DNA from 3 places in the Amorphus orientalis genome. Region 2 is predicted to be linked to each of the others. Evidence: predicted binding sites of a transcription regulator. Region 2 holds the regulator's gene; each other region holds the start of a gene.
What was found. Region 2 encodes HrcA, which represses chaperone genes, less so after heat shock. Its sites were predicted from a motif close to GTTAGCACTCNCNNNNNGNGAGTGCTAAC; they were not measured.
Positions count from the first base shown of each region.

Region 1: the regulator HrcA is predicted to act here: its motif matches at 1,318-1,346, upstream of groES (co-chaperone GroES).
Region 3: the regulator HrcA is predicted to act here: its motif matches at 951-979, upstream of J2S73_RS08535 (co-chaperone GroES).

Region 1 covers NZ_JAUSUL010000005.1:176,496-178,760, reverse strand. Annotated here, with positions in the region: gene groL (chaperonin GroEL) at 1-819, opposite strand, end outside; gene groES (co-chaperone GroES) at 860-1,174, opposite strand; gene J2S73_RS19585 (usg protein) at 1,511-1,780, shown strand; gene J2S73_RS19580 (PH domain-containing protein) at 1,967-2,265, shown strand, end outside.
Region 2 covers NZ_JAUSUL010000001.1:162,089-164,353, reverse strand. Annotated here, with positions in the region: gene rph (ribonuclease PH) at 1-303, opposite strand, end outside; gene hrcA (heat-inducible transcriptional repressor HrcA) at 586-1,668, shown strand; gene J2S73_RS00735 (hypothetical protein) at 1,840-2,151, shown strand.
Region 3 covers NZ_JAUSUL010000002.1:154,764-157,028, reverse strand. Annotated here, with positions in the region: gene J2S73_RS08545 (DMT family transporter) at 1-146, shown strand, start outside; gene wrbA (NAD(P)H:quinone oxidoreductase) at 150-749, opposite strand; gene J2S73_RS08535 (co-chaperone GroES) at 1,093-1,380, shown strand; gene groL (chaperonin GroEL) at 1,437-2,265, shown strand, end outside.

The DNA of each region.
Region 1 (2,265 bases), on a different contig from region 2:
GACCTTCAGGCCGCCACGGAGCTTGTTGACCACGAGCGTGGCAAGCGCCTCGCCCTCGACGTCCTCGGCGATGATCAGCAGCGGACGGCCGGACTGCACCACGGCTTCCAGCACCGGCAGGATCGCCTGCAGGTTGGAGAGCTTCTTCTCGTGGATGAGGATGTACGGATCCTCAAGCTCGACCCGCATCTTCTCGGCGTCGGTGACGAAGTAGGGGGAGAGATAGCCGCGGTCGAACTGCATGCCCTCGACGACCTCGAGCTCGGTCTCGAGCGACTTGGCTTCCTCGACGGTGATCACGCCCTCGTTGCCGACCTTCTCCATGGCTTCCGCCAGGAACTGTCCGACCTCGGTGTCGCCGTTGGCGGAGATGGTGCCGACCTGGGCGATCTCGGAGTTGGAGGAGATGTCCTTGGCCCGGGCCTTCAGGTCGGCGACGATCGCCTCGACGGCGGTGTCGATGCCGCGCTTCAGGTCCATCGGGTTCATGCCGGCGGTGACCGCCTTGGCGCCCTCGCGGACGATCGCCTGGGCGAGCACGGTGGCGGTGGTGGTGCCGTCGCCGGCCAGATCGTTGGTCTTCGAGGCGACCTCGCGGACCATCTGGGCGCCCATGTTCTCGAACTTGTCCTCAAGCTCGATTTCCTTGGCGACCGTCACGCCGTCCTTGGTGATGCGGGGCGCACCGAACGACTTTTCGATGACGACGTTGCGGCCCTTCGGACCGAGCGTCACCTTCACCGCATTCGCCAGCGTGTCGACGCCCTTCAGCATCTTGTCGCGGGCGGAGGTGGAAAACTTAACTTCCTTGGCAGCCATAGTTTTTGTTCTCCGTTGAGAGACTGCGTGGATCCGGCGCTTATGCAGCGGCCTTGGCAGCGGCGGCGCCTTCGATGACGCCCATGATGTCGGACTCCTTCATGATCAGGAGATCCTCGCCGTCGATCTTGACCTCGGTGCCCGACCACTTGCCGAACAGGATGCGGTCGCCGGCCTTGACGTCGAGGGCGACGATCTCGCCGGCCTCGTTACGGGCGCCCGGACCCACGGCGACGACTTCGCCTTCCTGGGGCTTTTCCTTGGCAGTGTCGGGGATGATGATGCCGCCGGCGGTCTTGGTGTCGGACTCGATGCGGCGCACGACCACACGGTCGTGAAGCGGCCGGAACGTCATGCTCTGTTCCTCCTAATGAACCAGATGCGATTTTCGCAAGGTGAGTTCCTCCTCACGGCCGGCCCGTCCTGATGCGGCACGGGGGCCGTGCGGCGGTGAAATGGGATGTCCCATCACCGGTATCAAGGTACCTGCCACACTTTTTTGGCACTCGCCAGAAGAAAGTGCTAACAGCCGCGCGCGCCAACGGTTGCCGCGCCTGCCAGCTGCTGGCAGCAGCCACGGAGGAGTGTTGCTAACTATCTGATTTCAATGAAGTATAATCGAAAGCCGGCTTGCCTTTGCCGCGGTTGCAATGCACCATTTCAGGGTCATCGACAAGAGCAGAGGGACCCGATGATCGATTCCAGCTTCGACCGCCAGCTCGACGGATACGGTCTGACCACCGCCAAGATCCTCTACCGGATGCCGGATCACCCCACGCTGCTGCAGACCTATCTGTGGCAGGAGTACGATCTCGCGCCGCAGTTTCCGGAGCTCACCCGCTTCCTTGAGTTCTGGCGCCGTGAGCTCGACGGTCCGCTCCATTCCGTCGAGGTGGCCTATCGGCGGCTCGTCGGCGACCGGGAATGGCGCCAGGTCGACGCGATGGCGCTGCTGCACTGAGGCGCTCATCGGAATAGCTGTACGGAGCCGCCGAGCGCCACCGGGCATGCGTCATGACGCGCGTTGACGCCCAACGTCCGGCGGGCGGATGACGCGGATCTGCCTGTCGCGCTCGCGCCCCAAAGCGAACGCATCCTCGCGCCGTGCGTTGTCCTGCAACATGCCGCGCGAGGAGTCCCGTCCGCCATGCCTGTCCGCTATCAAGCCCACCCCTCGATGTTCAAAAGCCGGCCGCTCACGTTCATCCTGTGCGTGATCCTGATCCCGCTCGGGATCGGCATCGTGGCGCTGGTCGTCTGGTGGCTGATCCATCGTACGACGACGGTCACCGTCGATGGCGACCGGGTGGCGCTCGACCGGGGGATCCTGTCCAAGGAGCACACCGAGATCGAACTGCAGTCCATCCGGACCGTGAAGGTCGACCAGTCACTGCCCGACCGCCTGCTGAACGTGGGAACCCTGCGCATCTACACGGCGGGCGACAG
Region 2 (2,265 bases):
GACGGCCCTCAGCGACCGTCCGATCAGGCGCTGGATTTCCTGGGTCCGGCCCGAGGGCCGTCCGGAGGAGACTTCGCGCTGGGTGCGCGTGCCGGTGGCGCGGGGAAGCATGCCGTACTCGGCCGTCACCCAGCCCTCGCCGCTGCCGCGAAGCCAGCCGGGCACGCGCTCCTCCAGGCTCGCCGTGCACAGCACATGGGTCGACCCGAAGCGGACGGCGCACGACCCCTCGGCATACTTCGAGGCTCCGCGTTCCAGGGACACGGACCTGAGCTCGTCGGGGGCTCGGTGCGATGGACGCATGCGGCGGGTCTCCTTGTGATCTTCCGGGCTGATGAAGCGGACGCCGCCATCGCTCGGCACAAGGCCGGATCGACGGGGTTCGGACGGCGCGCCCGGTGTGCCGCTCCGCGATGCCCGACAGCGGGCACGACCCTAGTAACCGTCAACAGCGCCGTGCGTAAAGCCGACAGCAGTGCGCGAGGGGTGTCGCCCCCGCCCGTGCAATCATTATATTGGGTGTTGGCCTAATCGCAGGTGTTTGTCCCGACAGGGCCGCTGGCCCCGGATGCAGAGTAGGACGCTGTGTCAACAGACCGCTTTTTCGATCCTCCGCGTTCGCACCTCGTCGATCTCGACGCGCGCTCCCGAGACATCTTCAAGCAGATCGTCGAATCCTATCTGGAGACCGGAGAGCCGATCGGGTCGCGCAACATCTCCAAGCGGCTCGCCACGGCGCTGTCGCCGGCGTCCGTGCGCAACGTCATGGCCGATCTGGAATCCCTCGGGCTCATTTACGCGCCGCACACGAGCGCCGGCCGCCTGCCGACCGAGATCGGCCTTCGCTTTTTCGTGGACGCGCTGCTGGAGGTCGGCGACCTGTCAGATCAGGAGCGCGCCGGGATCGATGCCCACGTGCGCAGCGGGGATCACGATCGAGGCGTCGAAGGCCTCCTGCACGACGCCAGCCAGCTCCTGTCGGGTCTGTCGCGCGGCGCCGGCGTCGTGGCCGTCGGCAAGGCGGATCTCCGGGTGAAGCACGTGGAGTTCGTCCGGCTCGACGCCCAGGCCGCGCTTGTCGTCCTGGTCGGCGACAACGGCTCCGTGGAGAACCGGATCGTCGATCTTCCGGCCGGCCTGCCCCCGTCCGCGCTGACGGAGGCGTCGAACTATCTGAACGCCCATATCCGCGGCAAGACGCTGACCGAGGCGATCGGGTCGCTGAAGGTCCTCAAGGATCAGCAGCAGGCGGAACTGGACGAGTTGACCCAGCGGCTGGTCCAGACCGGCATCGCGAGCTGGGCCGGATCCGACGAGACCGCCGGCGGCACGCTGATCGTCCACGGCCGGGCCAACCTTCTGGAGGACGTCACCGCCCAGGAGGATCTGGAGCGGATCCGCCGCCTGTTCGAGGACCTGGAAAGCAAGAACGAGCTGCTGCAGCTCCTCAGCCTTGCCGACGAGGGCGAAGGCGTCCGCATCTTCATCGGCTCGGAGAACAAGCTGTTCTCGCTGTCCGGATCGTCTCTCGTCGTGTCGCCCTACCGGGACGAATCCAACCGGATCGTCGGTGCGCTCGGGGTGATCGGCCCGACCCGGCTGAACTACGGCCGGGTCATCCCGATGGTGGACTACACCGCTCGACTGGTCGGCAAGCTGGTCCGCTGATTTCGGGCGGAATTGCGGCTTCCGAGCGACACCCTCGGCAAATTTGCTGAAACGATGGCGGGCGGTGGTGCGTTCGACCCCTGTCCCGGTCTATAAGGTTGTCGAAAGTGTAGCGTGAAGACCCCGTGACCCTCTGGGTTGCCGGGGGCCCGGTCCAGAGGGAGACACGATATGACGAGGAGCATGGCTGCCGCCGCGCTGGTCCTGATGACGGTCGCTCCGATCGCGCCAGGGCTCGCCCAGTCGACGCCGGAGATCACCGTGACTCCCGATGGCGGCTACGGCTATCCCGGTCCGTACGGTCGCAATCTCCCGGGCGTCTACATGACGACGAATTCCGGCCTTCCGATCAGCCCGGACATCAACAGCGGGAAGCTGAAGACGCCGAACCTCGATGAGCCGGTGAACGGCTACACCTACGATCAGCCGCACGGCCCGGTCGACGGGTGGAACGGCGCGATCGGACCGGGTATCCCGTTCTGAGCGATTCGGTGCGCCGGTAAGGGTCACCGCCTCGACGGGTAATGCTTCGGGAGCCGTGGGAGGCTTGTTCCGCGCGCGGCTTCCGGAATGAAAGACACTGGTTTGGCCGGCCCG
Region 3 (2,265 bases), on a different contig from region 2:
CCGAGGTCCCCAAACTGGAGACCGTCGCGGGCGCCGCCATCATCGTGGCCGCCTGCCTCACGGCGCTGCGTCCGGCCAAGGTGCCCCTCACCGGGCGCGCGACCGCGCGGGCGCCCCGCCCGGGCGAACCGGGCGGGAGCGGATAGGCATCACGCGGCGAGCTTGGCCGCGATCTCGGCAACGTGGCGGCCCTGATAGCGGGCGCCTTCCAGCTCGACCTCGCTCGGCTGACGCGACCCGTCGGCGTCGGCGATGGTGCTGGCTCCGTACGGACTGTTTCCCTTGATCTCCTCAAGACCCATCTGCCCTTTGAAAGAGTACGGAAGCCCGACGATGACCAGGCCGAGATGCAGAAGCAGGGTCTGGGTGGAAATGATCGTGGTCTCCTGGCCGCCGTGCTGGGTCGCGGTGGACGTGAACACGGAGCCGACTTTGCCGACGAGCTTGTCGCCAAACCAGAGCCCACCGGCCTGATCAAGGAAGTTCTTCATCTGGGCCGCCATGATTCCGAAGCGGGTGGGCGTACCGATGATGATCGCATCATAGTCAGGAAGTTCGTCGACAGTCGCGATCGGGCCTTCCTGATCCATCTTGTATCCGGAGTTGCGCGCGACCTCGTCAGGCACCAATTCAGGCACACGCTTGATGTCCACGTCGGCGCCAGCCGAACGGGCTCCATCTGCGACGGCCTTGGCCATGGTCTCGACATGACCGTAACTGGAATAGTAAAGGACCAGCACTTTCGCCATTTTTCGCTCTCCAGGTTGGGGATCAAGCTTCTGCTCAAACCGTTGCGATAACGGATAAATGGCCGTGCCGTTTCGCGAAGGCGAGCACTCGCTGGTGAACACACCGTTGCGGATTCCTCAACTTCCCTCCGCATTTTGACGCCATCCCTCCCTATCGGCGACTTGACACCCATTGCGGCCCCGCCTACCTCAGGCACGGCAGCTGGCACTCACCTGACGAGAGTGCTAGCGACCGTCGGCGACCGCGAATTGAAGCTCAGCTGCACCTCGCGGTTCGACGGTTCGCCCCGATCCTCCCGAACGGACGTTCGGCCGTTCACTGAGCTCAAGAGGGAAGCAAGCGATGAATTTCCGTCCGCTTCACGACCGCGTGGTCGTTCGCCGTATCGAATCCGACACCAAAACCGCCGGCGGGATCATCATTCCCGACACCGCCCAGGAAAAGCCCCAGCAGGGCGAAGTCGTCGCCGTGGGCCCGGGTGGCCGTGACTCCAAGGGCGAGATCATCGCCCCGGACGTGAAGTCCGGCGACAAGGTGCTGTTCGGCAAGTGGTCGGGCACCGAGGTCAAGATCGACGGCGAGGATCTCCTCATCATGAAGGAGTCCGACATCATGGGCGTTCTGGCCTGATCCGGCGTACCGAGACACGCCAAATCTGACCGAATAAACCGAAAGGACACACGACCATGGCAGCGAAAGAAGTGAAATTCGCGCTCGACGCGCGCGACAAGATGCTGAAGGGCGTCGACACGCTGGCGAACGCGGTGAAGGTGACGCTCGGTCCGAAGGGCCGCAACGTCGTCATCGAGAAGTCGTTCGGCGCGCCGCGTATCACCAAGGACGGCGTTTCGGTCGCCAAGGAAATCGAGCTTGAGGACAAGTTCGAGAACATGGGCGCCCAGATGGTCCGCGAGGTCGCCTCGAAGACCAACGATCTGGCCGGCGACGGCACCACCACCGCCACCGTGCTCGCCCAGTCGATCGTCCGCGAGGGCGCCAAGGCGGTTGCCGCCGGCATGAACCCGATGGACCTGAAGCGCGGCGTCGATCTGGCCGTTGCCGAGGCCGTCAAGGATCTGGAAGCCCGCTCGCGCTCCATCGACACCTCCAACGAGGTTGCCCAGGTCGGCACGATTTCCGCCAACGGCGAGAAGGAAATCGGCGAGATGATCGCCTCGGCCATGCAGAAGGTCGGCAACGAGGGCGTGATCACCGTCGAGGAAGCCAAGTCGCTCGAGACCGAGCTCGAGGTCGTCGAGGGCATGCAGTTCGACCGCGGCTACATCTCCCCGTACTTCGTGACGAATTCGGAGAAGATGATTGCCGATCTCGACGATCCGTACATCCTGATCTTCGAGAAGAAGCTGTCCAACCTGCAGGCCATGCTGCCGGTGCTGGAAGCCGTCGTGCAGTCTTCGCGCCCGCTGCTGATCATCGCCGAGGACGTCGAGGGCGAGGCGCTTGCCACGCTCGTCGTCAACAAGCTCCGTGGCGGCCTCAAGGTCGCGGCCGTGA